DNA from 2 places in the Sphingorhabdus sp. genome. Region 1 is predicted to be linked to the other one. Evidence: predicted binding sites of a transcription regulator. Region 1 holds the regulator's gene; the other holds the start of a gene.
What was found. The regulator LexA, encoded in region 1, represses DNA repair genes until DNA is damaged. The targets are predictions, from matches to a motif close to GTTCCNCNCTTGTTCT.
Positions count from the first base shown of each region.

Region 2: a site for LexA is predicted at 3,091-3,106, ahead of HEQ18_RS11590 (ribonucleoside-diphosphate reductase subunit alpha). Genes of this name have one in related genera too.

Region 1 is NZ_CP050888.1:800,791-806,029, forward strand. Features, by position in the region: gene moaC (cyclic pyranopterin monophosphate synthase MoaC) at 1-458, shown strand, start outside; gene HEQ18_RS03870 (molybdopterin molybdotransferase MoeA) at 455-1,636, shown strand; gene HEQ18_RS03875 (PH domain-containing protein) at 1,771-2,184, shown strand; gene lexA (transcriptional repressor LexA) at 2,255-2,938, shown strand; gene HEQ18_RS03885 (ComEC/Rec2 family competence protein) at 2,932-5,082, opposite strand.
Region 2 is NZ_CP050888.1:2,376,049-2,381,287, reverse strand. Features, by position in the region: gene rpsU (30S ribosomal protein S21) at 155-361, shown strand; gene HEQ18_RS11600 (FKBP-type peptidyl-prolyl cis-trans isomerase) at 474-1,079, shown strand; gene HEQ18_RS11595 (fumarate hydratase) at 1,089-2,612, opposite strand; gene HEQ18_RS11590 (ribonucleoside-diphosphate reductase subunit alpha) at 3,259-5,133, shown strand.

The sequences.
Region 1 (5,239 bases):
TTACGCATTTGAACGCCGATGGCGGCGCACACATGGTCGATGTGTCGGCCAAGGCGGACAATGTGCGTGAGGCCGTGGCCGAGGGCCGGATATCCATGTCCACCGAAGCACTTGCGGCGATACGCGCTGGCAATATGAAAAAAGGCGATGTGTTGGGCACGGCGCGCATCGCTGGCATACTGGCGGCGAAGAAGACCAGCGACCTCATTCCTTTGTGTCACCCTTTGATGTTGTCCAAAATCAGCGTTGAATTTGAATATGAGGCCGCCGCCATTCGTGTCGAAGCGCGGGTGCGGTTAAACGGCCCGACGGGCGTGGAGATGGAGGCCTTGACCGCGGTCAGCGTCAGTTTGTTGACCCTTTATGACATGGCCAAGGCGCTCGACAAATCAATGATCATTTCGGACGTGCGCTTATTATCCAAAACAGGCGGCAAATCGGGCGACTATCGCGCATGATTTCGGTGGACGAAGCGCAAGCCAGATTGCTGGCGCTGGCCTCTCCTTTGCCCCCTGTTGAACGAGAGCTTATGCAGGCCGTGCGGCATTATGTGCATGCGCCGCTGATGGCGATGCGCACGCAACCTGCGGCGGACCTGTCGGCGATGGATGGCTATGCTATCGCCGTACAAGACTTTCCCGGCCCATGGCGCGTGATCGGCGAAAGCGCGGCGGGGCACCCTTTTGCAGGCGACCTGCAACGTGGCGAGGCTGTCCGCATTTTTACCGGCGCTTATGTGCCCGAAAACGCCGATAGCGTCCTGATTCAAGAAAATGCCGTGCGCGATGGCGATAGTTTGCGCACGACCGTTGATCGCGTGCCTTTGCCCGGGGCCAATATCCGCCGCCTTGGGGCCGATTTTCGCGCTGGTGACGTGGTGCTACCAAAGGGCACATATTTGGACGCAGGGGCAATATCCGTGGCGACGATGGCGGGGCATGGCAGGCTCATTGTGGGCGGCGTCCCGCGCATTGCGATTGCCGCCACGGGCGACGAATTGGTTCCCGCCGGGTCCGCCGCTGGCCCAGCGCAAATCCCGTGCTCCAACAGCCCAATGTTGCAAGCCATGCTCGATGGCCTTCCCTGTAATGTGTTTGACGCAGGGATATTGCGCGACGATTTGACGGCGCTTGAGACCGGCCTTTCGGCGCTGTCCAAACAAGTGGATATCATTGTCACCACTGGCGGCGCGTCGGTCGGCGACCATGATCTGGTGCAAAGCGCATTGTTGAATATCGGCGCGCAGATGGATTTCTGGAAAGTCGCGATGCGTCCGGGAAAACCGCTTATGGCTGGCAAAGTTGGCAACGCGGTCGTGCTCGGCTTACCCGGCAATCCGTCCTCTGCCTTCGTCACCGCATTTCTGTTCCTCTTGCCGCTTATCCGGCACATGGCGGGGTGCACTACGCCCCTGCCCGCTTTGTTTGAGGCGGCGACCGCGACCGACTTGCCAGCGGGCGGAGACCGCGCCGAGTATTTGCGCGCAACGGTCGAAGGCGGGGATATCACCCCGTTCATATCGCAGGATAGCGGGTTGGTTTCGCCGCTATCTCAAAGCAACGCGCTTATTATCCGCGATGTAAATTCACCTGCCACGCCCATTGGTGCGGTTGTTCAATATCATCGGTTGTTCTGACCACGACGCGCTTACAGTGCACAAATGTTCTTCAGGCTTGCTTAGTCTGCATACGTGTGCAAGTTTCAAGTTCACAAAAATTGACAAAGTATCATGAATTTGAGTACACACGAAATTTCGGAGGGGAATGCTTTATGGGAAGCTTTGTTGAAACCACGCTCGCACCGGGCGAGACTGTTAAGTATCAGGCTCGTGTAAGTGTGTGGTCTCTATGGTTTCTGATTTTATTAGGCGTTGCTACAATGTGGTTTGTGGTCGGATTTGTTTTTTTCCTGATAGCTTTTCTGAGATGGTGGAGCACTGAACTGGCGATCACAGACAAGAAAGTTGTCGCTAAATATGGCCTGATTAGCCGCCAAACCGTTGAAATACTCTTGCCCCGTGTTGAGAGCATTCAAGTCCAGCAAGGATTTATAGGCAGAATTTGCAACTTTGGGACCTTGGTAATGTCGGGCACGGGAACGGCACAAGCGCCCATTGTAGGCATTAGCAATCCGCTGATGTTCCGGCGAGTTCTCCTAAGCGTTCAAGAGGAATTTAAAAGCTAGGATGTTCTTGACATAACCGCTTTTGTTCTCTAATCGTTCCATTCATGTTCAACAGGATGGGACCCTGAATATGCTCACGGCAAAACAGCACGAACTGCTTATATTCATTAACCAACGATTGGATGAAAGTGGCATTTCCCCTTCGTTTGAGGAAATGAAAGAGGCGCTTGATCTGAAGAGTAAATCCGGGGTGCACCGTTTGATTGGTGCATTGGAAGAACGCGGCTTTATTCGGCGACTCGCCAACCGTGCGCGCGCGCTTGAAGTTATGAAAATGCCCGAAGGCGGGAATATGGGCGGTAACAATGTGGCCCGCTTTGCGCCTGTGAAGGAAAGCAAACCGCAAATTCAGATTCCTGTTGCCGCCAATGATGTCATGGAAATTCCCTTCCACGGCAAGATCGCCGCCGGTGTGCCGATTGAGGCACTGGAAGGCCAGAATTCATTATCGGTGCCGATGGCATTATTGGGTGCAGGTGAGCATTATGCGCTTGAGGTATCCGGCGACTCGATGATTGAGGCGGGGATATTGGATGGCGATTATGCCCTGATCCGTAAGGCAAACACGGCGCGCGATGGCGAAATTGTGGTGGCGTTGGTGCGCGGCGAGGAAGCGACATTGAAATATCTGCGCCGTGAAGGTCAGCAAATCCGCCTTGACCCCGCCAATGGCAGTTATGAGCCGCAATATTATGCGCCGCATGAGGTTGAGGTTCAGGGTAAGCTGGCCGGACTGTTGCGCCGATATCATTGATGGGATGCGTTCGCCGCGCGCGCGGCATGAGCGGCCTTCACCCAAGGCATATGGCGGTTGCTTTCGTTGGCCGTGACCACGCGTTGTGCATCCAGATAAAAGGCCAGACCGCCGCTTTGTTCAAGCAATCGGCGGTCCGCCTTTATCCATTTGGGGCGGCATGACTGGGGCAACCATCGGTCGCTGACGACAATGTCGACGCGTTTGCACGCTGCGGCCATTTCCATGGACGCAATGGGGGTGCGTGTTCTGGTTGCCAACAATGTCCATGATCGCTCTGCACCCGTCACGGTCATCACGCAATTGTCCAACGTGCATCGGACGCCGGGCCAATCCTCAATCGGCGTAGCTTTTGCAAAGCTTCCGGCTTTTTCAAAAATCATCCCGCGCACAAAATCACCCGCCCTTCCGCGCAGTAACGCGACCTCTCCGTCTGCACTGACCAAGGCCAGATGCTTGCCATCACCCGTCACCAGAATATCGGGGCGTGGTGCCGTCACCATTGCGATGATGCCGATCGCGCAAAGCGGAACGCCGCAATAGCGGACATTTGTGGTCAGCAAGCCAAATATCAACGCGCCAACAACGAAAGCAGCAAAGGCCCATATCGGCATCGCAGGCATCATCGTGACCGCGCCGGGCAGGCCACTGACGGAATGCGCCAGCGCCAAAATCGCGGCTATGCCCTGCCCTGCCAGCCACCAAAATGGCTGCCCCAAGCCAATCACGTCAAAAACCAGCGCCAATGCCTCCAACGGCATGATGATGAACGTCGTCATCGGGATGGCCACCACATTGGCCAAGGCACCGTAAAGCCCTGCCTTGTGAAAATGAAACAGGGCGATGGGGGTAAGGACAAGTTCAATGGCGACGCCGGTCAGGATGAGCGATCCGACCGCCCGCGCCGCCTTTCGCGCCAGGCTTTCGTCGCGCCGTTCGGTCAGCCGCCTTATGAACGGCAGATCATGCATGACAACAATGGTCGCAACGGCCGCAAAGCTGAGTTGAAAACTCGGACCCGCCATTGCCTCGGGCCAGAATATCAACACTATTAACGCACCAAAGGCCACCAACCGCAGCGTGAGCGCATCGCGCCCCAACGCCAGCGCAATCAAGATGAGGATCGCAGCGATGCACGATCGGACCGTTGGCACTTCGGCCCCCGTTAACAACGTATAGGCCAGCGCAGCTAAAGCTGCCGTTGCTGCGGCAATGACGGGTATGGGAACCCGCAATGCAAGCCATGACGACAAAGACAAAAGGCGGCTGACCGCGATGAAAACGAACCCGACCACCGCCGTCACATGCAGCCCGCTGATGGATAGAAGATGCGCCAAACCACTGTCCCGCATGGCTTGTGCATCGGCCTCGCTGATATGCCCCTGATCGCCGGTGACCAATGCTGCGCCTATTGCACCGCTTCCGGGGGGCATGGATGCCAGTATATGCTCTGTTAGCGCCGTACGCTGCATCGCGAACCATGCCCCGCTGTCTGCTTTCTGAAAAAGCCGGACATCGCCCAAAGCCGTTCCGGTCGCGCCAATCTGTTGAAACCATGCGCGCCGGGCAAAGTCATATCCGCCGGGCAAAGTTGGCCCTGCCGGAGGCAGCAAGCGTGCGCGCAGGCGAATGATCGCGCCGGGCTGAAAATCGTCTTTATATTGTTCCGGTGACAGGTTCACACGCACAAAAGGCGGCAAGTCCGGGCTATCGCCCGTGGCGAGCCGCAGCCGGTAAACATTGCGCGCGGAGATATTTTCAACCGCTTCAACCCGCCCATAAAACTCCCCAGTCCATATTTTTCCTAAAACTGGCTGGGCAACCGTCGTTGATCGAAAGGCAATCAGGAAGAAACCAAGCAATATCGCAACAGCCGCCATTCGGGCCATTTGCCGCAAGCGGCTATATGGTGGCGCCAAGTTCCCGAAAAACAACAAGGAAGCGCATGACATTGCCAATCCTGCCCAAGCAGATGTGCCAAAAAACTGCCAGAATGCGACGCCGAATCCGATACCAACGGGTATCCATAAGGGTAATTGGTCGCGTTCGCGGTCGAGCCAGTTTTCCAGAACTGCAAACAGCGTCTTTGGCGCACCAAACCGGACGTTTCCGTCCTCAACCATATTGCCAGATTTCTGTTCCACCACAGCTATTTAGCACCAAGAAATGAAAGCGCAATTTATCCGCGATGCGCAAGCCATTGTTTGCCTTGACGCCCATGGAATTTCCTACCATTGGACTAGTCAACGACATAGCCATATTCTCTCCACGAAACATTGGCACTTGAAGGGCCTTAGATTG
Region 2 (5,239 bases), 1.1 Mb from region 1:
CCACAAAAAGCGCCATTTCCGCTTGATATTTGGCGACGACATGGGTAGGGGCCACATCAACACGCCGCCTGTGAACGCGGCGATTTTCGTTTTTAGCCTTTCAAAGTGGCTGTTTTAAGCCATTTTGCCGATTCGATGCGGAGTTGAGTTTTTTATGCAAATCATGGTTCGCGACAATAATGTTGATCAGGCCCTACGCGCGCTGAAGAAGAAGCTGCAGCGTGAGGGTGTGTATCGCGAAATGAAGCTTCGTCGTCATTTTGAAAAGCCATCGGAAAAGCGCGCGCGTGAAAAGGCTGCTGCCGTACGTCGCGCACGCAAGATGGAGCGTAAGCAACAGGAACGTGACGGCGCGAAATAGGCGTCCGCACTCTGCAACAAGGAAAGCGCCTTTAACTGGCGCTTTTTTTGTGTCTAGAATCCGCGCCGCATTCTGCTAGTCAGCGCGCAACCCAGCCAATAGGAATTTCTTCATGTCTGTCACCGCCGTTCCCATTCAGCCTCTTAAAAAAGGTTCGCTCACTAAATATTGGGCTGCGATTGCGTTGGTTCTCGCTGCAGGTGGTGGCTTGGCATATTGGGGTACCAGCGACGTGCGGCAGGAATTTGGTGATGTTGTGACAACGCCATCTGGCCTGCGCTACAAAATCATGGAAGCTGGCGAAGGCCCCAACCCGACGGACAATGACGTGGTCCTTGTAAGTTATAAGGGTATGTTGAAGGACGGCACCGTTTTTGACCAAAACCCGCAAGCTGGTTTTCCTGTAACGGGCGTCGTCCCCGGCTTTTCCGAAGGCCTGAAGATCATGCAGCGCGGCGGCAAATATCGCCTGTGGATTCCAGCCGCGCTTGGCTATGGTCCAGAGGATCAGCGCAACCCGCAAACAGGCGAAGTTGCCATTCCGGGCGGAAGCGAACTGACATTCGATGTCGAGTTGCTTGAGTTCAAGTCGCGCGCGGAAATCGAAGCAATGCAAAAGCAGATGCAGGAGATGCAGCAACAACAAGGCGGCGGCGCGGCGCAGGGCCTGCCACCCGAAATTCAGGCGCAAATCGACGCCCAAATGCGCGGTCAGTAATTGCGGGGCTTAGACCCCCTGCAACAAACCTTCATCTTTGATGCGTTTTTGCCAATACGCAGGCGCGAGTTGGTGGACATTGTTGCCGTCGCTATCGACCGCAACGGTTACGGGGAAGTCCTGCACTTCAAACTCGTAAATGGCTTCCATGCCTAAATCTGCAAAGCCGACGACTGTGCTGCCCTTAATGGCCCGGGCGACGAGATAGGCGGCGCCGCCAACGGCCATGAGATAAGCGCTCTTATGCTTGGCGATGGCCTGCGTTGCCGCCGGGCCGCGTTCGGCCTTGCCGACGCAAGCGAGTAGGCCTTGCTCAAGCATCATGTCCATGAACTTGTCCATGCGGGTCGCGGTGGTCGGCCCTGCTGGTCCGACGATCTCTTCGCCAACCGGATCAACAGGCCCGACATAATAGATCATCCGCCCCTTGAAGCTGACGGGTAATTCCTCACCCTTGGCCAGCATATCGGCAATGCGCTTATGGGCAGCGTCGCGTCCAGTCAGCATCTTGCCGTTGAGAAGCAAGCGGTCTCCCTGTTTCCAGCCGGCCACAATCTCAGGCGTCAAGATATCGAGGTCGACCCGAATCGCCGAAGCGTCGGGTTTCCAATCCACCTTGGGCCATTGGTCCAACTTTGGCGCCTCAAGATAGGCAGGGCCAGCCCCATCCAGCGTGAAATGGGCGTGGCGCGTGGCAGCGCAATTAGGGATCATTGCCACGGGCTTGCCCGCGGCATGACAGGGCGCATCCATGATCTTCACATCAAGAATGGTGGAAAGTCCGCCAAGCCCCTGCGCGCCAATGCCAAGCGCATTGACCTTGTCAAAAATCTCGATGCGCATGGCTTCAATATCGTTCCGCGGCCCGCGTGCCTTCAATGGTCCCATGTCGATGGGTTCCATCAATGCTTGTTTGGCCAACAACACGCAATGTTCCGCCGTGCCGCCAATGCCAATACCCAACATGCCGGGCGGGCACCAGCCAGCGCCCATTTGCGGCAACATCTCCACGACCCAATCCACTATATTGTCCGACGGGTTCATCATCTTGAACTTCGACTTATTCTCGCTGCCACCGCCCTTGGCGGCAACATCGATGGACACTTTAGAGCCAGGCACGAGGTCGACATGCAGGACGCACGGCGTATTGTCCTTGGTATTGCGCCGCGTGAATGCTGGGTCTGCAAGCACCGACGCGCGCAGCTTGTTTTCAGGGTGTAAATAGGCGCGGCGGACGCCTTCGTCGATCACGTCCTGCAAGGGTGTGGAAGTGTCTTCCAACCGGCAATCCATACCCCATTTGACGAAGACGTTAACAATACCGGTATCTTGGCAAATCGGGCGATGCCCCTCTGCGCACATGCGGCTGTTGGTTAGTATCTGCGCAATGGCGTCCTTGGCAGCAGGCGATTGCTCCGCCGCATAGGCGTCGCCCAAGGCCCGGATATAATCCATCGGGTGAAAGTAGCTGATATATTGCAACGCGTCGGCCACGCTTTCGATCAAGTCGGCATTGCGGATGATTACAGTCATATCGGCCCCTGAGCTTTCACTATGCCATGCCCCTTAACGGGCTGGAGCGTCTATTCAAGCGTCATTGCAAATCCTAGTTTGCAAGCACAGCCAGAACACCGAATATGCGACCCCCAACCGGGACATTCACTTTGGCATGTAAAAAATAGGCATTGCTCCATTTTGCATCTTGCGCTCTGAATTTCACTTAGGAGATCCGCGCGTCGCGTGCTGTTAGGACGCGCCAAGGTGCGACGAATGGAATCACATTAGCGACGAATTGAGATCAAGATTTTGTATTTATCCCTTGCGTCTGAAGATGAATAAGGCACTATAGGTAGCGGTTGGCCACAGGGGGCATTACCACAAATTGTGCTTTATGCTTCAGTAGACGAATGTGTCGGCGGGGGCCTTTTTCCCGTCGATAAGCTGGGGACAAGTCAAAATACTCCCCCTGACAAGGTCAAAAAATGCTATCAGGGCGCTTCGTGCCCTGAGTCGAACAAGATGGGAACATCGGTTCCCGCCAAGATACATCTGGTCGCTGGATGTCGGAAAACCGACAACCAGTTTCGGGGTGTCGCAATGAATGGAGTTACAGGTTAAAATGGATTTCAGGGATACAGGCCAAGGGGCGGACGACATGACCGCAGGAATGATGACAGATATGCTTGAAAAAGTAGCTGAAGCGGCAAAGGCGGAGATCGTTGAAGCCAAGGCGCATGCGTCGAGCAAGTCCGTTGACGTGCGTCGTTTCAATGTCGTCACTGATTCCGCTCGCGATGCCTTGTTGACCGAATTCGGCAAGGACACGTTGCGGGACCGTTATCTGTTGCCCGATGAAAACTATCAGGACCTTTTCGCACGTGTTGCGTCGGCTTATGCCGATGATGAGGCGCATGCGCAGCGTCTTTACGACTATATCTCGCGCCTGTGGTTCATGCCGGCAACGCCCGTATTGTCCAATGGCGGCACGGGCCGTGGCCTGCCGATCAGTTGCTATTTGAACAGCGTAGATGACAGCCTTGAAGGCATCGTCAACACTTGGAACGAAAATGTCTGGCTGGCGTCGCGCGGCGGCGGCATTGGCACCTATTGGGGCAATGTCCGTGGCATTGGCGAGCCTGTTGGCCTGAATGGCAAGACCAGCGGCATCATTCCGTTTGTCCGCGTCATGGATAGCCTGACACTTGCGATTTCGCAAGGTTCGCTGCGTCGCGGATCGGCGGCGTGCTATCTGGATGTTAGCCACCCAGAAATCGAAGAGTTCCTCGAAATCCGCAAACCATCGGGCGACTTCAACCGTAAGGCGTTGAACCTGCACCATGGCGTGTTGCTGTCCGACGAATTTATGGAAGCCGTCCGCGCTGGCGAAGAATTCCACCTGCGCAGCCCTAAGACAGGTGAAGTCCGCAGCACCGTCGATGCCCGTTCCTTGTTCCAGAAACTCGTCGAAACCCGCCTTGCAACCGGCGAGCCTTATATCATCTTCAGCGACACCGTGAACAACGCAATGCCCAAGCATCACCGCGATCTGGGCCTGAAGGTCTCGACATCGAACCTATGTTCGGAAATCACTTTGCCAACGGGCCGCGACCATTTGGGCAATGACCGGACGGCCGTTTGCTGCCTGTCATCGCTGAACCTTGAAAAATGGGACGAATGGAACGGTGATAAGGTCTTTATCGAAGACGTGATGCGCATGCTCGACAATGTGCTTCAGGATTTCATTGATCGTGCGCCCCCCGAAATGTCGCGGGCAAAATATTCGGCGAGCCGTGAACGGTCGATCGGCCTTGGCGTCATGGGCTATCACAGCTTCCTACAATCCCGCGGCGTTGGCTTTGAAAGCGCGCTTGCCAAATCATGGAACATGAAGTTCTTCAAACATGTCCGCGCGCAAGTGGATGAGGCATCGATGATGCTCGCCAACGAACGTGGTGCTTGCCCCGACGCCGAAGAAATGGGCGTGATGGAACGCTTCTCCTGCAAGATGGCGATTGCGCCAACTGCATCGATTTCGATCATCTGCGGCGGCACCAGCGCGTGTATTGAGCCAATTCCGGCCAATATCTACACGCACAAGACCTTGTCGGGCAGCTTCATCGTTAAGAACCCCTATCTCGAAAAATTGTTGCAGGAAAAGTCGAAGGATTCGACCAATGTCTGGAACAGCATACTGGAAAAGGGCGGTTCGGTTCAGCATCTCGACTTCCTCACGCCAGAGGAAAAGGATACGTTCAAAACCAGCTTCGAAATCGACCAGCGTTGGTTGATCGAGCTGGCCGCCGACCGCACACCGTTTATTGATCAGGCAACGTCGCTGAACCTCTATATCCCTGCTGATGTGGAAAAATGGGACCTTCTCATGCTCCACTTCCGCGCGTGGGAATTGGGCGTGAAGTCGCTATATTATCTGCGTTCAAAATCAATCCAGCGCGCCGGTTTTGCCGGCGGGGTTGAGGCGGACAATACCGCCGAAGCGCCCGTTATCGAGCTTGCGGCGCAAACCGATTATGAAGAGTGTCTGGCGTGTCAGTAAGTTATCCTCCTCTCCCCTTGCGGGAGAGGATATAAAGCCTTGGGCGCATAGCGACCTAGGCAAAGTTGGTGAGGGGTTTCTACGTAGCAGCCCCCTCACCCAGCGA